4 regions of the Dactylosporangium sp. CS-047395 genome follow, and region 4 is predicted to be linked to each of the others. Evidence: riboswitches for the same ligand, from Rfam matches in the RefSeq annotation. Region 4 holds a riboswitch; each other region holds the start of a gene.
The links. Region 4 has a riboswitch for cyclic di-AMP ahead of ACQP00_RS51430 (coiled-coil domain-containing protein). Riboswitches for the same ligand answer to the same signal wherever they lie in the genome.
Positions count from the first base shown of each region.

Region 1: linked by a shared signal. The riboswitch ahead of ACQP00_RS31995 (C39 family peptidase) and the one ahead of ACQP00_RS51430 (coiled-coil domain-containing protein) in region 4 are both predicted to bind cyclic di-AMP.
Region 2: linked by a shared signal. The riboswitch ahead of ACQP00_RS33060 (NlpC/P60 family protein) and the one ahead of ACQP00_RS51430 (coiled-coil domain-containing protein) in region 4 are both predicted to bind cyclic di-AMP.
Region 3: linked by a shared signal. The riboswitch ahead of ACQP00_RS05620 (NlpC/P60 family protein) and the one ahead of ACQP00_RS51430 (coiled-coil domain-containing protein) in region 4 are both predicted to bind cyclic di-AMP.

Region 1 is NZ_CP192015.1:6,804,089-6,808,970, reverse strand. Features, by position in the region: gene ACQP00_RS32010 (CHAT domain-containing protein) at 1-501, shown strand, start outside; gene ACQP00_RS32005 (hypothetical protein) at 508-1,956, shown strand; gene ACQP00_RS32000 (nitrilase-related carbon-nitrogen hydrolase) at 1,969-2,451, shown strand; cyclic di-AMP (ydaO/yuaA leader) riboswitch at 2,618-2,768, shown strand; gene ACQP00_RS31995 (C39 family peptidase) at 2,772-3,563, shown strand; gene ACQP00_RS31990 (phosphotransferase family protein) at 3,551-4,750, opposite strand; gene ACQP00_RS31985 (SDR family oxidoreductase) at 4,843-4,882, opposite strand, start outside.
Region 2 is NZ_CP192015.1:7,015,324-7,020,205, reverse strand. Features, by position in the region: gene ACQP00_RS33075 (VOC family protein) at 1-82, opposite strand, end outside; gene ACQP00_RS33070 (DUF6924 domain-containing protein) at 160-570, shown strand; gene ACQP00_RS33065 (GNAT family N-acetyltransferase) at 573-1,151, shown strand; gene ACQP00_RS33060 (NlpC/P60 family protein) at 1,173-2,171, opposite strand; cyclic di-AMP (ydaO/yuaA leader) riboswitch at 2,179-2,342, opposite strand; gene ACQP00_RS33055 (glycoside hydrolase family 18 protein) at 2,463-3,515, opposite strand; gene ACQP00_RS33050 (hypothetical protein) at 3,740-4,102, opposite strand; gene ACQP00_RS33045 (hypothetical protein) at 4,406-4,882, shown strand, end outside.
Region 3 is NZ_CP192015.1:1,216,234-1,221,115, reverse strand. Features, by position in the region: gene ACQP00_RS05635 (AMP-dependent synthetase/ligase) at 1-39, opposite strand, end outside; gene ACQP00_RS05630 (ABC transporter ATP-binding protein) at 36-824, opposite strand; gene ACQP00_RS05625 (ABC transporter ATP-binding protein) at 821-1,555, opposite strand; cyclic di-AMP (ydaO/yuaA leader) riboswitch at 1,867-2,016, shown strand; gene ACQP00_RS05620 (NlpC/P60 family protein) at 2,057-2,983, shown strand; gene ACQP00_RS05615 (methyltransferase domain-containing protein) at 3,046-3,828, shown strand; gene ACQP00_RS05610 (Rv0361 family membrane protein) at 3,883-4,293, shown strand; gene ACQP00_RS05605 (sigma-70 family RNA polymerase sigma factor) at 4,356-4,882, opposite strand, start outside.
Region 4 is NZ_CP192015.1:11,020,170-11,025,051, forward strand. Features, by position in the region: gene ACQP00_RS51420 (AAA family ATPase) at 1-749, opposite strand, end outside; gene ACQP00_RS51425 (exopolyphosphatase) at 785-1,747, opposite strand; gene ACQP00_RS51430 (coiled-coil domain-containing protein) at 1,822-2,790, opposite strand; cyclic di-AMP (ydaO/yuaA leader) riboswitch at 2,854-3,000, opposite strand; gene ACQP00_RS51435 (glycoside hydrolase family 19 protein) at 3,249-4,346, shown strand; tRNA gene ACQP00_RS51440 (tRNA-Lys) at 4,465-4,536, shown strand; gene ACQP00_RS51445 (hypothetical protein) at 4,873-4,882, shown strand, end outside.

The sequences.
Region 1 (4,882 bases), 4.2 Mb from region 4:
GGGCCCACCGTGTCCGCCGACACCGGCCCGCAGGCGCTCGCCAGCGCGCTCGTCGGCGAGTTCGGGCTGCCGGCGGTGATCGGTATGCGCGAACCGGTGCTGAGCCAGGACGCGGCGAGCTTCGCCCGGATGCTGTACGAGCGCCTGCTGACGATGCTCGCCAAGGGTCCGGCCGCCGAACCGTCGCGTGTGGTCGTCGACTGGGCCGGACTCGTCGTCTCCGCCCGCGACGCCCTGCGCCGGCGGGGCGGCCTGCTGCCGAGCGCCGCGGCCCGCCGGCACCCCCAGTGGACGCTGCCGGTCGTCACCGTGCGGCCCGAGGCGTTCGAGCTGGAGATGCACGCCGAGCCGCCGCCCGGACCCCGCCGCCAGGTGCAGCTGCGCGCCGAACTGTTGCAACAGCTGGTGTCCCGGCTGCCCGCCGATACCCCGGCCGAGACGCTCGCCGCGCTCGAGGAGGAGCTGCGCCACGCCCGGACCGAGGTTGATCGGGAGGAATGAGCGGCCATGGCCGAAGATGACGACCTGGTGGCGGCGCTCGAGGAGGACGGCGTACCGCCGCTGCCCGCGGACCGCATGCTGGCGCTCAACGGTTGGTCGGCCGGAGCGGCGTTGGCCGCGCCGGTCGCCGAGCGCCGGGCCCGCTGGATCACCGGCCTGTCGCCGGTCGCTCGCGGCCGGATGCTCGCCCCGGCCGGTCTCGACCCGTGGCGGTGGCAGGACGAGCGGCTCGGCTGGGGGCTGGTGCTGCCCGAGCGCGAGGAGCTCAGCGTCGCGCAGCGGGCCCGGCCCGACGACGCGCCCGAGCCGATCCGGCAGCTGTTCGCCGACCGCCCGGGCGCGAAGGTGCTGCGCTACCGGACAGGCAAGCGGCTGGCCGACTTCACGCTGCGCGACTACACCGCCGACGGGCGCCGCCTCCCGCACATCGCCGGCCCGACCGGGACGGGCCCCGGGCAGATTCCGGCGTACCTGCTCATCGCGGCCTCGCCGCGCGAGATCCCCTGGACCGTGCAGTACGCGCTCAATCTCGTGCGCAACGTCGGGCGCCTCGATCTCGACGAGGACGGGCTCGCCAACTACGTCACCGCACTGCGCGACGGGTGGAAATCGGCCTCGGCACGGTACGACAGCCCGGTTGTCTGGTCCGTCGACGACGGCTCGAGCATCACCGCTCTCATGCGCGACGCGATCGGCGAGCCGCTCGCCGGGAAGCTCCGCGGTGACAAGGACATGCCCCGGACCTGCTTCATCGACGGGCGCACCGAGCCGGCCGACGGCGCCGCGCTGATCGCCGCACTGGAGCGGCAGCGGCCCGCGCTCATCGTCACCACCAGCCACGGGGTGACCCCGCCCCCGGTTGACGCCGACCGGCTCGGCCTGCCCGTCGACGCCACCGGCCGCCCCCTTGACCTGGCACGGCTGCTGCGCGACTGGCAACCCGACGGCGCGATCTGGTACGCGCACGCCTGCTGCTCGGCCGGCAGCGACGGGCCCAGCCAGTACGACGGCCTCTTCGAACCGGGCTCCATGGTCGCCCGCGCCCTCGCCGACGCCGCCACGCTCGGCCCCCGCACGGCCGCGCTGCCCCGCGCCCTGCTCGGCGCGGCCCGCCCGGCCCGCGGCTTCATCGGCCAGGTCGAGCCGACGTTCGACTGGACGCTGCGGTTCCCGGCCACCCGCCAGCGCCTCACCGAAGACCTGCGCCGCACGCTGTACGAAGAACTGTGCGCCGGGCGCCCCGCCGGCTACGCGCTGCACTGGGTGCACGGGACCGTCAACGGGTTGCAGTACTTCACGGAGAAGGCGGTCAAGCGCTACAACGAACTGCCGCCCGGTCCGGAGCAGGACGAGGCGCTGGACATGGCGCTGTACCACAAGGTGACGGGCCTGGACCGCACCGCCACGGTCCTGCTCGGCGACCCGACGGTCGCACTCCTGCCGCCCGCGGCCTAGCAGAATGCCGGGATGACGTTGAGGATCGCCAGCACCCAGCCCGCCGGTGCCGTTGACCCGCGCGAGAACGGCCGCTCCGCGCGTGAGCTGATGCGGGTGGCCGCCGCCGATAACGTGCGCCTGGTCCAGTTTCCCGAGGGCTTTCTCTCCGGCTACGCCAAGGAACAGGTCGCCGACTGGAGCGACGTCGACTGGCCCGCCGTCCGCGAAGAAATCGAGGAGATCGCCGCCCTCGCCGCCCAGCTCAGGATCTGGGTGGTCATGGGGTCGGGCGCAGGCGCACGCCGCGATCCAGAATTACTGGCTCAGCCTCTCGGTGCCGGCGCAGTGTGCGGGGCTCATGCGTTCGACGATCTTCGGGCCGGACGGGAGCGAGCTGGCCGAGGTCGCCGGGCCCGGGCAGGTGGCCGCCGTGGTGCTCGATCGCGACGCGGCGGAGTTTCGCATCGCGTTGCGGCATGCGCGGCCGTGGCGGGCCGAGGCGGGTCGGGGTGACATCTACCGTAGCCGGCGGGTCGAGGACGGGCGGAGCAGCGATCGCACGGGGTTGTGACGCATTTGTACGACCTGTGGGGTGGGGCCTGCGGGGTGGGCCGCTGGATGTACCGCTCGGTAACGTCCACATGCCCGTGCTGGTCGTTTGCCATTGCCACATGGCGCCGGTGTGGGCCCGTCGAGTCGCGATCGTTGCGAGCCGGGGAACCAGGTAGTCCGGGGTGAATCCGTCGGCCTCCCGTCAGTGGAGGTCGTGGTAGGGCGTGCTTCCCGTCCGAATCCGTCAGCTAACCCGGTAGGCGGTATCGGAAGGAGCCTTGATGCACCAACGCTTCACCGCGCTGTTCCACCGGCCGGCCCACGCGATGCGCGAAAAAGCGCTCGAAAAAGCGCGTGGGAAAGCCCTGCGCCGGCCCGTTCCGGCAGTACTCGGGGCGGCCTCGCTGATGGTGGTCTCCGTGGCCACCGCGGCGTTGTTCAACGCGGGCGGCAAGCCGGCCGCCGAGGCCCACCCGGTGGGTACCGCCGCGCTGAGCACCGCCACGCCGCCCGCCCAACCCAAGGCGACGGCGCCGGCCCCGGATCTGCTCGACACCGCGCCCGCCGCGAACACGGTCAACTTCGACTTCCAGTTTCAGCCCAACTTCTACTACTGCGGCCCGGCATCGACCCGGATCGCGCTGACGTCGGTCGGCGCCGACCTGTCGCAGGACGACGTGGCGCATCGGCTCGGCACCACGGTCAACGGCACCAACTCGGTCGCCGACGTGACGCGGGCCATGAACAGCGTGCTCGGCAAGCCGGTCTACGAGGCCCGCTTCATCAACGGGCAGCGGGCCTCGGCCGGCGAGGCGCGGGAGCTGCAGTACGACGCGGTCCGCGCGTTGAGCACCGGCCGGGCCCTGGTCGCCAACATCGTCGGCGGCGCCACGGACGAGTCCGGCACGTACCACGAGTTCTCCGGCGGACACTACATCTCGCTCGTCGGGTACCGCGACCACGGCCGTTCCGTGCTCATCGCCGACCCGTCGGGGATGTTCGGCCCGCGCACCTACTGGATGTCGACGGACGCCCTGGCCAACTGGGCCGCCAAGCGCGGCTACGTGGCCTGAACCACCGGTGTGGGAGGCGGCCACCGGCGGTCGCCTCCCAGCGCCGACAGCTCGTCGAACGTCGCGCGCGACGGCAGGTGGGTGAGCAGGTGCCGGACGTTGCGCTTGGCGAACCGCACGTCCTCGTCGCCGGTCGCGGTCAGCGCCAGGTCGATCTGGCCGGCGACGTAGTTCTGCAGCGCGGTCGCGGTACCGCGGAAAGAAAGTCTTGGAACGGCACTCGCGCGGGCCCGATAGCCGTCGAGCAGCGCCCGCGCCGCGGCGACGTTGATCCCGGCGCCGGGCTGCACCGTCCAGTTGACCAGTGCGGAGCTCAGCTCCCAGGCCGGCGGCAACCCGGCCGCATGCTCCCACCCGGTGACGACCAGCGCGCCCGCGCCCTTGCGGACGTTGCCGGGCGTGAGGTTGTTGTGGCACAGGACGGGCTCGTCGATCGGCGCCCGGTCCTCGGCCAGCGTTTGCAAATACCGCAGCGTCGGTACTGCCTGTGCCAACTCCGCCGCCCACCCCGCCCTCTGGTCCGCGGCGAGGTCCGCCAGCTCGGACCAGCCCCGCCGCTCGAACCGCACCGAGCTCCACGGGCACAACCCCGGCGGCGGTACGCGCAACCCGTGGATCGTGGCCAGGACGCGGCCCACCGCACCGGCCACGGCCGCGCTCACCGGGGCGGCGAGCGGCGGGCCGGAGTGCATCCAGGAGTACACCCGCCAGCTTTTGCCTTTGACGGTCTCGGTCACGCTGCCGGCGATGCTGCGCACCGGTGCCGGTAGCGTCACCCCGGCGAGCGCCGCGGCCTCCTGGAAGCGCGCGTTGTCCTCGCCGTCGGTCGGCGGGTGGACGTCGTCCACGGTCCGCGGCGCCCACCGGCCCCGGTCGGTCTCCAGCGACCAGCGGCGCCCGATCTCGTCGGGGCGGGAGACCGACCGCATCGGCGCGGTCACGGTGCCGAGCCCGAACCGGTCGGCGAGCTCCTGGGCGAGGTCCGGCTCGGCCACGGCGCCGTGGTCCTGGCGGCGGGCCACCTCGGACTTGAGCTCGGCCCAGCCGCCGAAGCCGTACTGCTCGGCGATGGACGCCTGCGCCCCCGCGAGCGTCGCGCCGGGGTCGGTGTCGCGCAGGCCGGCCAGCAGGTCCTTGGCCTGCCGGCGCAGATGGTCGAGGTTGGGATGGTCGGGCAGCGTCTTCACGGCGGCACCTCACTCCAGGCAGCGGTCACCAGAGAGGTTGGCTTCGAGCCTGCCGGCGGATTCCGGTGCGCACCCCACGCGCTGATGGCAGCTTACTGCAGGCCGTGGGCGAGCAGGCTCTCCGCCGTCTCG
Region 2 (4,882 bases), 4.0 Mb from region 4:
AGCCGAGCACGGCGCACCAGAAGGCGGCGATCCGGCGGGGGTCGTTGGCGTCGATCACGAGCACGGAGATGCGACTGGTCATCCCGAGGTTGTACCGCAGGGTGTCGCCCAGCGCTCCCGGCGCGCGCACTGCCGTGCCGGGATGGGATGATGCCGCCCATGACGGCGCTGCCCCAGCCCCGCGATCTCACCGCCCTCGTGGTGCGGGTCGACTTCAGCGACGATGACGCCTGGACCGAGCTGCAGGCGCTCTTCGGCGAGGACCACGCGACGTACATCGGCGACCCCGCGTACGACGGGGCCACCATCGCCGACCTCATCGACATCGACGACGGCGCCGACGAGGACGACAAGGTCTACGAGCTCTTCCTCGCCGACGAGACCAGCATGACCGACGACGAGCACCCGCTGCTCGCCGTCGACCTGGCCGACGAGCCGGGCCGCTCCTTCCGGGTGCTGCCGGGCGCCTTCGCCGAGGTCGCGTCGAACCTGAGCATCGCCAACATGGACTTCGCCGACTTCGCCGAGGCCGTCGACGAGACCGGCACCTACCGCGGCCGGCCCGAATAGCCGTGCCCGACGACCCGCAGCGGTCCGCCCTGCCGTTCCCCGACCCCGAGCTCACCGACGGCACGGTCCTGCTGCGGCCCTGGCAGGAACAGGACACGCCGCAACGGTACGCCGCGTTCTCCGACGAGCTCTGCCAGCGCTTCTCGTGGGCTGGCATCGAGCCGATCACCGAGGCCGAGGTGGCCGCCGCGACGGTGCAGAACGAGCGCGACCGCCTCGCCGGAACGTCGCTCAACCTGGCCGTCGCCGACCCCGCCGACCGCGCCCGCGTCTGGGGCGCCGCGTCCGTGTACGACGTCGACCCCGGCCAGTCCCGCGCGTCGATCGGCTACTGGGTCGCGCCCTGGTCGCGCGGGCGCGGCGTCGCCACCCGGTCGCTGCGGCTGCTGGCGGGGTGGGGGTTCGGGGCACTGGGAGTACACCGGCTGGAATTGACCTGTGATCCCGACAATCTCGCCTCGGCGCGGGTGGCGGAACACTGCGGGTTCGTCCGGGAGGGGCGGCTGCGCTCGCACATCCGGTTCAAGGACGGGCGCCGCGACACGCTGGTCTTCAGCCTGCTCCCGGGCGAACTCCGCTGACGCTCTCTTTTGGCTGGCGGTTTAGATCCGCCCGTAGCCGTACAGGGAGTCGATGTCGATCGGCGCCACCTTCACCACGGTCCGGCTGTTCGGCGCGTGGATGATCTGGTTGTTGCCGATGTAGATCCCGACGTGCCCCAGCCCGTTGTAGAAGACCAGGTCACCGGGGGCGAGCTGACTGCGCGTGATGTGCTTGACCTTGCCCCACTGCTGTGCGGCGTTGTGCGGCAGCGTCACGCCCGCCGCCTTCCAGGCCATCATGGTCAGCCCCGAGCAGTCGAACGTGTTCGGGCCGGCGGCGCCGAAGACGTACTTCTTGCCCAGCTGCGCCCACGCGTAGTTCACGGCCTTGCCGGCGGCACCGGAGACGGCCGGCGGCGGTCCCGGGTTCGACGTCGTGGTGGTCTTCGTCGTCTTGGCCTTGCCGGCCGCCGCGGCCTTCGCGGCCGCCTCGTCGGCCTTCTTCTGCATGTCGTCGAGCTTGGCGATGTTGCCCTCGATCTGCTTGCGCCGCGCCTCGATGTCGGTCTTCTGCCGGCTCTGCGCCGCGAGCTGCTCGTTGAGCCGCTGCTTCTCGGTGTCGAAGCCGTTCTTGGCCGCGGTGAAGGTGGCGATGTCCGCCTGCTGGTTGCGCGAGATCTGCTCCAGCGTCCCGACCCGGTCGAAGAACCCGTCGGTGGACTGGGCGCCCAGCATGAGCGACCACGTGCCCAGGCTGCCGCCGCTCTTGTACGCGTTGACCGCGACCTGGTCGGCGCCCTTGCGGGCCGCGTCCATGCTCGCCTGCAGCGGCTGCAGGTCCTGCTCCAGCTTGGTGATCGAGGCCTGGGTCGCCTCCAGATCACCATTGATCTTGTTGTAGTCCTCGACGATGAGCTCGAGGTCCCGGTTGCCCTTGTCGATCTGGGCCTGGATCTCCTCGTGCGTCGGGTCGGCGTGTGCGGCACACGCCGGAGCGACCACGGCCGCGACCGTCAGCCCGATGAGCCACGCTCGCAGCGCCGTACGTCCGATGAACACGACAGCGTCCTTCTTCCGGACCGCCTACCGGGTTAGCTGACGGGTTCGGGCGGAAAGAAGGTGCGCCCTACCGCTCGCGCGGATTCACCCCACGGGCGGCCGGCAAGGCCCGCCCAACTGGTTCCCCGGCTCCCGCGCCAAGCCTGTGACCAGGCCCGGCGTTCGACTCGGCGGCGCCCGCCCGGGCCGCCCGATTGAGCGACGAGGACCGGTCGAGCTGCACCAAACGTAACGAGAACATCTCGGCAGCGGAATGCCGTGGCCTCGATCTAAGCAACACTTAACGCAGACTCAAAGATCCCCGCCGAACGGCCGCACCATGGCCGCGAGCAGGCTGTGCTCGTCATCATCGGCGGCCAGCTGCCACGTGAACGCCCCCGCGAGCCCCTCCCGCGCCGCGAACGCCGCCCGCTCCTCGATCGACACGGCGTCCTCATAACTCACGAACGCCCGCCGACCCCGGTGGTAAAGCCACGGCGACCGCGCGACGGGATGCCGGTGCCGCTCCCAGGCCGGATCGGTCAGGAAGGAGCGCTTGATCTCGCGCCATTCAGGAGCCTCCATGGTACCGACCTGAGGCCGCCCCAGCCCCGCCTCCTCGCCGGCCTCGTCGACCAGGAATCCCCGCCCGTAGAACGGCACCCCGAGCACCAGCCGCTCCCGCGCGACCCCGGCCCGCACGTAATAGTCGACCGCCGAGGCGACATCGTTCCCGTCCCCGAGCCCTTCGAGCGGGGCGTTGAGCGGGGCGTTGAGCGTCGCGACGGGCGAGAACCCGGTCCCGAAGTCGTACGTCATGAGATTCACGAAATCGAGCACTCGCGCCAGCTCCGCGATCTCGAAGCTCTCGGCCGGGTCGTAGGGCCCGGCGGCCTGCAGCCGCCCGGCGGGCAGTGCGGCGGTGAGGATGTACTCGTCGCCGAGCCGCTCTCGAAGATCCTTGGCGAGCAGCGTGGCGTTGCGCCGGTCCTCGGGCCGGTGCGTGACCTCGGCCGGCCCGCCGGACACGGGAAACTCCCAATCCAGGTCGATCCCGTCAAACCCGTCGGCCAGCGCGAGTGCCTCTTCGACGAACACGGCTCGCGACCGCCGCGTCAGCGCCGCGTCGGAGAACCCGCCGGCCCCCCAGCCGCCGATCGACAGGACCGTCCGCAGGTTGGGATGACCCCGCTTGAGCGCGGCCAGGTCCTCGAGGTGCGCGGGAGCGTCTTCGGGCAGCGTGAGATGCCCCTGCTCGATGGTGGCGAACGCGTAGAACAGATGCGTCAGCTTCCCGGCCGGGATGTTCGCGATCGGATAGGCGCCGGCGCTAGAGGCCGGGAAATAGGCTCCCAGAACGACCATGCTGCTTGTTGTACCCGATTGCTGGCCGGACCCTTCTCATCAGGTCGGCGACCCAGGTCTCATCAGGCCGGCCACGCGGTCTTTCATCAGGTCGGCCACCCGGTCTTCATCACGGCGGCGACCCAGGTTTCGTCAGGTCGGCTACCCGGTCTTCATCGGGTCGGCGACCCAGGTTTCAGGAGGTCGGCGGCCCGAGTTTCATCAGGTCGGCCTCTCGGGTTTGATCAGGTCGGCCACCCGGGCTGCCCCGGCGGCGGCCCGGAGACCGGCCGAGCCGGATACGGAGGCGGCGCGGATTGCATCACGGGATACCCGGCAGGCAACGCCGCAGCCGGCACCACCGGGTCGCGCCGCCCCCCGATGGCCACCGCCGCGGCGGCGATCTCCAGCCCGATCCCCGCGAGAATGTACTGCGACGGCATGTGCGTCCCCCCGCTGTTCGCCTCCCCATCGCACTGCTCACGCCCATACTGCGGCGCCGGCGTACAGGCCCACTTCACCTCGGTCTCGGCATCCCCGACGACCATCGACCCGAACAGCCCCAGCACAATGCACGCCAGCCCGCCGACGATGAACAACACCTGCATGACCCGAGCCCCTGTAGTCATCCCGTGACCCTAAGGGACGACCGTCGATCCCGCTGCCCCACTCCTGTTCGCCTGATGCCGCCCGACCCGACCGCGCTGGCCACTTTTGTTCGTCTGCTGCCGCCCGGTCCGCCGCCGCTGCCGCACTCCTGTTCGTCTGCTGCCGCCCGGTCCGACGCCGCTGGCCCACTCCTGTTCGTCTGCTGCCGCCCGGTCCGCCGCCGCTGCCGCACTCCTGTTCGTCTGCTGCCGCCCGACCCCCGCGAACGCCACGAGCAACCTCCGGGCGCTACGGTGCGGGCCATGGCGCTCACCACCCCGGAGCCACCGCTGGACGTAGCCGCGACGTTCCCCGAACTGGCCACCGCGTCCCGCCGAGCAACCCGGCTGCACCCCCGCCGCGGCGAGGTGGGCCCCCACGACAGCTCCCTGGGCGGCCCGCTGCTCTGGCCGAGCGACGACCCCTGGCCCCTGTGCGACTCCCCGGACCACACCGACTGGGACCTGATCGTCGGCGTCCCCGAAAACGCGACGGTCCGAGCTATCCCATTGGTGCCCGTCCTTCAGCTGTACGCCCGAGACGTACCCCACCTCCCGTTCCCCGACGGCACCGACCTCTGCCAGGTGCTGTGGTGCCCGGCGTACCACCAGCCGGCCATGGACCCGATCGCCGTGGTCCGCTGGCGAAACTCGTCCTCCGTATCGCCCGACGCGGCCACGCCACCGCCGCCCGCCTCCAAGTCGACCAACGGTGCGGACTCAGGCAGCGGCGCGTTCCAG
Region 3 (4,882 bases), 1.5 Mb from region 4:
CTGGATGGCCCGGTCGCGCACGAGCGTGGCGATGGTCATGCGGTCATCCCCTCGGCTACGCCCGTCTCGCCCAGGTAGGCGCGGATCACGTCCGGGTTCTGCTGGACCTCGCCGGGCGTGCCGCACGCGACCGGCACGCCGAAGTCGACCACCAGCACCCGGTCGGCGAGGTCCATGACCAGGCCCATGTCGTGCTCGACGAGGATCATCGGGATGCCCAGCTCCTCGCGGATGTCGAGGATGTACCGCGCCATGTCCTCGGTCTCCTCGAGGTTCATGCCGGCCACCGGCTCGTCGAGCAGCAGCAGCCGCGGCTCCATGGCCAGGGCGCGGCCGAGCTCGACCCGCTTCTGCACGCCGTAGGGCAGCAGGCCGACCGGCATCCGGCGCCACTGGGCCAGTTCGAGGAAGTCGACGATCTCCTCGACCCGGGCCCGGTTCTGCAGCTCCTCGCGCCGGGCCCGGCCGAGCCAGGCGATGGCGGCGAGCGTGCCGTAGCGCATGTGGTGGTGCCGGCCGAGCATCAGGTTTTCGATGACGGTGAGCTGGCGGAACAGCTCGACGTTCTGGAACGTCCGCGCCACCCCCAGCCGGGCCACCTTGTCCGGCCGCAGTCCGGTGATGTCGACGTCGTCGAGCAGGACGCGGCCCTGTTGCGGGCGGTACACCCCGGAAATGACGTTGAAGATGGACGTCTTGCCGGCGCCGTTGGGGCCGATCACCGCGAACAGCTCGTCGGCCCCGACCGTGAAGTCGACCCCGTCGATCGCCTTGACCCCGGCGAAGCTCAGCTTCACGTCGGAGAAGCGCAGGACATCGCTCACGACAACCACCGCTTCCGGCGCTTGTAGTGCTTCACGTCGCGGAAGGAGTGTGCGGCGTGCGAGCCGAGGTAGAACTCGCGGATGTCGTCGTCGGCGAGCAGCTCGGCGGCCGGCTTGTCCAGCACGACCTTGCCGTTCTCCAGCACGTAGCCGTGCTCGGCCACCGACAGCGCCATGGTCGCGTTCTGCTCGACCAGCAGGACCGCCGTCCCGGCCTTGTTGATCTCGACGATCAGGTCGCGCACCTGCTCGACCATGCGCGGGGCCAGGCCCAGGCTCGGCTCGTCGAGCAGCAGGTAGGACGGGTCGGACATGAGCGCCCGGCCCATCGCGAGCATCTGCTGCTCGCCCCCCGACAGGTACCCCGCGATCGAGCCGCGCCGCTCCTTGAGGACGGGGAACAGCGTGTACATGCGCTCCATGGCCTCGGCCACCCCGCGCCGGCGGGTGTGGGCGCCGAGGCGCAGGTTCTCCTCGACCGTCAGTTCGGCGAACGTGCGCCGGCCCTCCATGACCTGGCTGATCCCCCGGCGCACCACGGCGGCGGGCCGCAGCCGGTGGATCGGGCGGTCGCCGAGGGTCACCGATCCGCGGGTGACGGCGCCGTCGTGCACGCCGAGCAGCCCGGACAGCGCCCGCAGCAGGGTGGTCTTCCCGGCACCGTTCGCCCCGAGGAGGGCGACGATCCGACCTTCCGGGACGGCGAGGCTGACGCCCCGTAAGACCAGCATCACATCGTCGTAGACCACTTCGAGGTTCTGGACCCGTAGCACGTGCGGACCCCCGGAACTATTTGCACCGTCGGTGTATGAAGTTACGTGTATTTAACCGTGCCTCTGTACAAAATCAAGTCCCGAATTCGTAACCGTCCGGCACCAAAGTCACGGTCTGGCACGAGGCTCCAACCGGCAGTAATCCGGACATTCGGAACATTAGATATCGAGCGGGGCGCGCGCCTTCCGCCCGGCCGGTGATCACGTTAAGTTAGGCGCTGGCCTGCTCGGCAGTCCGCCGTCCACCCCGGATGGCGCCGGGCAAGCGCCGCCGAATCGACGCCGTGCGAGCCCACCCCTCCGGGCGCGCACATCGAACCGGGGACCCACTTCGTGGGGTGAATCCGCGACGCCGCGGTAGGGCGCTGTCTCTTCCCGCCCGAACCCGTCAGCTAACCCGGTAGGCGGTAGGTGCAGAAGGGTCTTCCCTTGTCCACTGGACATCGTGCCCGCCGGTCGGTGCTGCGGACTCTGGCGATCGGGTTCATCTCGCTCGCGGTGCTCGCACCCGCCTCGGTCGCACACGCCGACCCGTCGCTGACCGAGATCGAGGCCCAGCTCGACAAGCAGAACAAAGACCTCGAGGCCACGATCGAGAACTACAACAAGCTCAACATCGACATGGCCGATGCGCAGGCCAAGGCCGCGGACCTCGAGAAGCACGTGGCCGACTCCAGCGCGGGCGTCCAGGCCATCGCGATCGAGTCGTTCAAGACCAACGGCAAGATGCGCAATCTCAACGCCATGCTGAATGCGACGTCGTCGGGCTCGCTGGTCGACCAGATGTCGATGCTGCAGCAGATCACGCGCCAGCAGCAGAAGGCCATCGAGCAGTACAAGTCGGCCAAGACTGAGCTCGACAAGACGATCGCGGCCCAGAACACGCAGAAGGCCGACTTCGAGAACAAGCGCAAGCAGATCGAGGGCGACGTCAAGAAGCTCACCGACCTGCAGAAGAAGGCCAAGAACGCCGGCAGCACCAAGGTCACCGGGGCGAACTACAACCCAGGCCCGCTGCCGTCGGTCTCCGGCAAGGCCGGCGCCGCGGTGGAATACGCCAAGAGCAAGCTCAACAAGCCCTACAAGTTCTCCGCCGCCGGGCCCGACGCCTTCGACTGCTCCGGCCTGACCATGGCGGCGTGGGCGTACGCCGGCGTGAGCCTGCCGCACAACGCCAAGGACCAGTGGTACAGCGGCAAAGTCCAGCAGTTCAAGGACAAGTCGCAGCTCCAGCCGGGCGATCTCGTCTTCTACAACGGACTCGGGCACGTCGGCATCTACGTCGGCAACAACACGATCATCCACGCGCCCCACACCGGCGACGTGGTGCGATACGCGCCGATCACGGTCGACAGCCTCTACGGGTACGGCCGCGTCAAGGGCTGACCGAGGTTTTCCCCGAGGGCCCGCGGATCGAGTGCGATCCGCGGGCCTTCATCATTGGGGGCATGGCCTCCTGGGACCCGCAGCAGTACGAGCGCTTCGCCGAGGAGCGCGCCCGGCCGTTCCGCGAGCTCGTCGCCCGCATCCCCACCACGTCCGCGGTCGCCGTCGTCGACCTCGGATGCGGGCCCGGGACGATGACCGCCACGCTCGCCGAGCGCTGGCCCGACGCGGCGATCCTGGGCCTGGACTCCTCGCCGTCGATGATCGCGGCGGCCGACGAGCACCGGACCGGCCAGGTGACCTTCCAGCTCGCCGACGCGGCCCAGTGGCGGCCCCAGCGCGGCTCCCTGGACGTCATCGTGGCCAACGCCTCCCTGCAGTGGGTCGACGACCACGAGACGCTCCTGCCGCTCTGGGCGGCCGCCCTGGACGACGGCGGGACGCTCGCCTTCCAGGTGCCGGTCGCGACCTTCGACCCGGGCCTGGCCGGCGTGGCCGGGCGGGAGCGGTGGGCGCCGCTGCTGTCCGGTGCGCTGGGCGCCACCGGGCCGCGCTCGGCCAGCCCCGTGCTCGACGCGGCCGAATACGTACGGTTACTGTCCGCGGCCGGTCTCACCGTCGACGCGTGGCAGACGACCTACTACCACGTGCTGCCGGGCGACGATCCGGTCTTCGAGTGGTTCAAGGGCACCGGCCTGCGGCCCTACCTCGACGCGCTGTCCGGGAGCGACCTCGAGGAGTTCACCGCCGACGTCAAGAACGAACTGCGGCAGTTGTACCCCCACGAGCCGTTCGGCACGCTCCTGCCCTTCCCGCGCCTGTTCGTGGTCGCACATCGGGCATGATCCGCGTCGGGTCGCTTACATCGCGGCTTGATCGCGATTCCTAGGCTGGCGCGTGTGAGCAAAACCTGGAAGATCATCATTTTCAGCGCGATCGGCGCCTTCGTCCTGTGTTGCGGCGGCGGCGCGGCCGGGCTGTTCTTCATTGTCGACAAGTCCACCAAGGCACCGAAGGCCGCGGCGAGTGACTTCCTGACCGCGTTGGAGGGCGGGAAGATCCAGGCCGCCTACGACATGCTGTGCACCGACACGCAGGCGAACTACGGCCCGGAGACGTTCGAGACCTTCGTCGCGAAGAACCCGCCGAGCGCGCACGACTTCGGCTGGGGCGGGTCGTACAGCAACGAGAACGGTACCGAGACCGCATCGATCTCGGCCGACGTCACCTTCAAGAGCGGCAAGACCAGCCACTCCTTCGAGATGTTGAAGGAAGGCGGCGCGTGGAAGGTGTGCGGCGACCCGTACTAGGACACGCGAAAGCCCCGGGTCGGCATCGACCCGGGGCTTTTTGTCGTTGTGGGGGTTTCGGGTTATGCGGCCTGGAGGCCCTCCGCGCGGGCCAGCTCGCGCAGCCGGCCGAGCGCCTGGATCTCGAGCTGGCGGATGCGCTCGCGGGACAGCGAGAACCGGGTCGCCACCTCGGTCAGCGAGTGCTCGCGGCCGTCCTCGAGGCCGTAGCGGGCCCGCATGATGCCGGCCGAACGGTCGTCGAGGTGGTTGAGCAGGCCCTCGATGCGCTGACGCTCCAGCGCGGCCAGGACCACGTCCTCCGGCGACGGGGCGTCGGAGTCCGCGACCAGGTCGCCGAGGTTGGTGTCGCCGTCGTCACCCACGGGGGTGTCGAGCGACACGGTGTCCTGCGACCAGCGCATGAGCTCGTGGACCCGCTCGACGGGCACCCCGAGCGCCGTGGCCAGCTGCTCCGGCTCCGGCTCGTTGCCCAGCTCACGGGTGAGCTGCCGCGCGACGTTGCGCATGCGGTTGACGTCCTCGACGAGGTGCACCGGGAGCCGGACCGTGCGCTCCTGCTGCGCGATCGCCCGGCTGATGGCCTGGC
Region 4 (4,882 bases):
GTGGTCATCGGCAGGTCGTCGTCGAGGTCCGCGTACCGCCCCGGCTCCAGCGCGGTCGCGAACTCCAGCAGGGCGAGCGGGTTGCCCCGGGCCTGATGCAGGACCCGCTCGCGCACCGCGGGCGGCAGGCCGGGCGCCCGGGCGTCGAGCAGCGCGGCGGCGGCCGTCCCGTCGATGCCGTGCAGCTCCACCCACTCGACCGTGTGCGCGTCGGTGAACGGCGGCGGCGCCGGCCGCGAGGTGCACAGCACCGCCACCCGCTCGCTCTCGATCCGCCGCGCCACGAAGGCCAGCGCGTCGACCGAGGGCTGGTCCATCCAGTGCAGGTCGTCGAGGGACACCAGCACCGGGGTACGCCGGGCCAGGTCGACGAGCAGCTCCAGCACCGCGAGGAACGCGAAGAACGGGTTCACCTCGACCGAGTCGCCCATCGCGAAGCAGGCGAGCAGGGCGTTGCGCTGCATGGCCGGGAGCCGGTCGGCCCTCGGCAGCAGCGGGCGCAGCACCTGGTGCAGGCAGGCGAACGGCAAGTGCGTCTCGGACTGGCTGCCGCGCGCGGCGAGCACGGTGAAGCCCTTGTCCCGCGCGTATTCCACGGCCTCGGCCAGCAGCGCGCTCTTGCCGACACCGGGCTCACCGAGCAGCCCGATCGCTCTGCTGGGATTCCCCCGGTCGCTGACCTTGTCGAGGTGCTGGGCGAGCGAACGCAGCTCGTCGTCACGCCCAAGGAGTTGCACGCCGGGTCGCACGCCTATGAGCATGCCACTCGGGGATCAACCTCTTGTCAGTGGCGCGGGGCCGCCGTCGAGGTCATCGGGGCGCCGACCTTGGCGATCAACTGGTGCAGGACGCGCTCGGCCTGGTCGTGCGGGACCTGGCAGGTGCCGGCGGCGATGTGGCCGCCGCCGCCGTACTGCAGCATCACCGATCCGATGTCCGTCGGCGACGTGCGGTCGAGGATCGACTTGCCCACCGCGAAGACCGTGTTGAGCTTCTGCTTGCCCCAGATCACGTGGATCGAGACGCGGGCTTCGGGGAACAGGGCGTACACCATGAAACGGTTGCCGGCGTAGATCGTCTCCTCGTCGCGCAGGTCGACCACGACGACGTCGCCGTGCATGCTCGACACCCGGCGCAACTGCTCGACGAACAGGTCCTGCTGCTCCCGGAACAGCTCGGCGCGCTCGGCCACGTCGGGCAGGGCGAGGATCTCCTCGACGTCCTGGTGGTCGATGCAGGCGTCGATGAGCTGCATCATGAGCTGGTAGTTGGAGATCCGGAACTGCCGGAAACGGCCCAGCCCGGTGCGGCTGTCCATGAGGAAGTTCAGCAGCGTCCAGCCGGTCGGCTGCAGGATCTCGGTGATGTCGTACTGCGCCGAGTCCGCCCGGTCCACCGCCTCCATCAACTCGTCGGAGACGTGCGGGAATCGCTCGGCCCCGCCGAAGTGGTCGTAGATCACCCGGGCCGCCGACGGGGCATCCGCGTCGATGACGTGATTGGTCGCCTGGCCCTGGTTGTTCCGGGCGGCCCGCAGCGTCTCCGAGTGATGGTGGTCGAAGACCAGATGGGCACCCGGCGCGTACGGCAGGTTGGTGAGAATGTCCGTCGGCCCGACCTCGACCTGGCCGTCCTGCACGTCCTTGGGGTGCACGAACGTGATGTCGCCGATGAGGTCGAGATGGCGCAGCAGCACCGCGCAGACCAGTCCGTCGAAGTCGCTGCGGGTCACGAGACGGTACTTCACTGCACTACCCCTATGCGCGAAACGGCCGGTCGACGGTTCCCCCATCGGCCGGCCACTCGCATTTGTGAGGCTTTTTAGAGAATCGAGAGGTGCACGTGGTTCGTGTGATCACTGGAGGGATCACCGGCGACGCCGCTGTAATGGTGCCAGCCGACCGCGGGTGTCCAGATCTCCTTGAACCAGATCACGTACATCACGCCGAGTTGCTGGGCGTTCTTGACGAAGTACGCGGCCAGCGTGCTGCCGTAGACGAAGTCACCACCGGAGGCGACCCCGCCGAATCCGGACTTCGTCTGCACCGAGAAGTCACACGCGCGTCCCTTGGGATGCTCGTACGGCCCGCTCGGCCGGAAGCAGGAGACGAACCGCTTGAAGCCGTCCTTCTGCGCCTGCTGCATGGCGTGGAGCATGCGCGGGGTGATGCAGCCGGTGGTCGTGGGGTCGTTGACGTTGCACGACTCCTTCGGCAGCCCCCCGCTGGCCGTGCGCGGGACGGCCTCGGCGGTGGGCAGGTTCGCGGAGACGAAGCCCTTGCTCGGCCCGCCGGCCAGCTTCAGGGCGTTCTCCGCGTCCTTCTTCTTCTGTTCCATGGTCTGGACCTGCTGCTGCTGCGCGGCGACCTCGTCCTCGAGCGCCTTCTTCTGCGCGGCCTGGCTCTCCTTGAGCTGCTTGAGCTCGTGCAGCAGGTTGTCGTTGTGGTGGGCGATCTGGTTGATCGACCCGGCCCGCTCGGCGAAGCTGTCCGGGCTGCCCGAGTCCATCAGCGCGGCGAACGTGGTGAGGGGCCCGGTGCGGTACGCCGCGACGGCGATCGCGGCCACCTGCTCCTGGACCGTGGCCAGCTGGGCCTCGGTCTTCTGCAGCTGCGCGGTGAGCTCGCCCTGGCGCTTGACCGAGGCGTCGAACTTCTCCTTGGCCTCGGACCAGGCGCGGGTGCTGTCCTCGAGCACTGACCCGAGGGTCGGGTTCGCGGCGGAACCCTCGTCGCCGGTGTCCCCGCCCGGCTCGGCCGCGGCGGGCGTGGCGGCGAGCCCCCCGAGCACGAATGCCGCCAGTAGCGCTACGATTACACGCCGGTAGGGATGTCGCGATGACATCTGGTTCGTTGTTCCTTCCGTCGGCCGCCGACCGAGTTAGCTGACGGGTTCGGGACGGAACGACCCCTACCACCCTCCCGGGAGAGGGTTGGATTCACCCCAACGTTACGGTGGGTCCCCGGCTCGCCACGGGTGGCGATTGGGCGGCAGCCACGCCCGGCACCGGGGGCGGTGCCCGCATGGACGTGACCGTGGGTCACTGTACCCAGGGTGCCTCTTTCGCGCACCGCACCGTTTGTCCGGAGATCCTCTCGACCTTGCGGACAGTGGCGCAGATCACTCCGTCCGGACGTGTCTCAAGGCAACCGTAAATATTCTTCATAAAACGATGACGTTCCCTCTCCTCCGCGTCGCGGGCTGGTCCCATGGGCCGGTCAGACGACGTGCGAAGGAGTTGATCGACGGTGTCGAGAGTGCGGGTGCTGGCCATGCTCGCCGCGGTGACCCTGGTGGGCGGGGTGGTCGCGGTCTTCAACATGCTGCCCGCGTCGGCCGCCTCCTGCTCACCCGCATGGTCCGCCACAGCGGTGTACACCGGGGGCGCCACGGTCTCCCGCAATGGCCACAACTACCTCGCCAAGTGGTGGACCCAGAACGAGGCCCCGCCCGGCAACACCGGCGTATGGCAGGACCAGGGCTCGTGCGGCGGCTCCTCGCCCCAGCCCCCGACCCAGACGGGCGCCGCGGGCGGCTGCAGCTTCCCGGCCTGGGTCCAGGGCCGCAACTACGTGACCGGCGACATCGTCAAGTTCACGGACGGCAAGTTCTACATCGCCGAGCACGAGAACCCGGGCTACAGCCCCGTCATCTCCACCTGGTACTGGGACCCGTACACCTGCTCAGGCAGTGGGTCTACGACGCCTCCCCCTCCGTCCACCGGCTCCTTCGTGGTGAGCGAGGCGCAGTTCAACCAGATGTTCCCGGGCCGGAACTCGTTCTACACGTACTCGGGCCTGGTGGCGGCGCTCTCGGCATACCCCGGCTTCGCCAGGACCGGCTCGGACGACCAGCGCAAGCAGGAGGCCGCGGCGTTCCTGGCCAACGTCAACCACGAGACCGGCGGCCTGGTCTACGTCGTGGAGCAGAACACCGCCAACTACCCCCACTACTGCGACACGAGCCAGTCCTACGGCTGCCCGGCCGGCCAGGCGTCGTACTACGGCCGCGGGCCCATCCAGCTGTCGTGGAACTTCAACTACAAGGCCGCGGGTGACGCGCTGGGCATCGACCTGCTGCACAACCCGAACCTCGTCCAGACCGATTCCGCCGTGGCCTGGAAGACCGCCCTCTGGTACTGGAACACCCAGAGCGGCCCCGGCACCATGACCCCGCACAACGCCATGGTCAACGGCGCCGGCTTCGGCGAGACCATCCGCAGCATCAACGGCAGCCTGGAGTGCGGCGGCCGCAACCCGGCCCAGGTCCAGAGCCGCGTGGCCGCTTACCAGCGCTTCGTGGGCATCCTGGGCACCGGCGTGGGTTCGGGCTCCTTGTCCTGCTGATCTGCCTTTCGTTCAGCTTTCCAGGCGGCGGCCTCCCTGGGGTGTGGGGGCCGCCGCCGCATGTCTCGGGGAAACACGCGCGAGTCGGCGTGGCGGGACAGGGTACCCTGTTGGGCGCGGGCTGCTAGCTCAATGGCAGAGCTGCGGACTTTTAATCCGTAGGTTCAGGGTTCGAGTCCCTGGCGGCCCACTGTGTTTCCGGAATGCCGGGGGAGGCTTCGCCTCCACCCGAACCCCCTCCCGGTCTGCGCCGTCAGCGTCAGGCCGCGCGGGGCTGGGCGGGGGAAGCGCTGTGGGTCTCGCCGACTTGCATGCGGGACCTTCGACGGCTGGCCTGCATCCACTTGCTCGCTCCATGTTGCTGGCACATATTGCCTGGTCAACCCTACTGACAGCGCTAGCCCCGGTTGCGGTAGTCTAGGTATTACCGGTAGTACAACCAGCCGTGAAGGAGATTCAGTGGCGAATGCCGCAGCCTGGGGAGCGGCCCGCTGCGGTGCTCCGGGATGGGTTGACCGTTGCGGACGTGGCTGAGG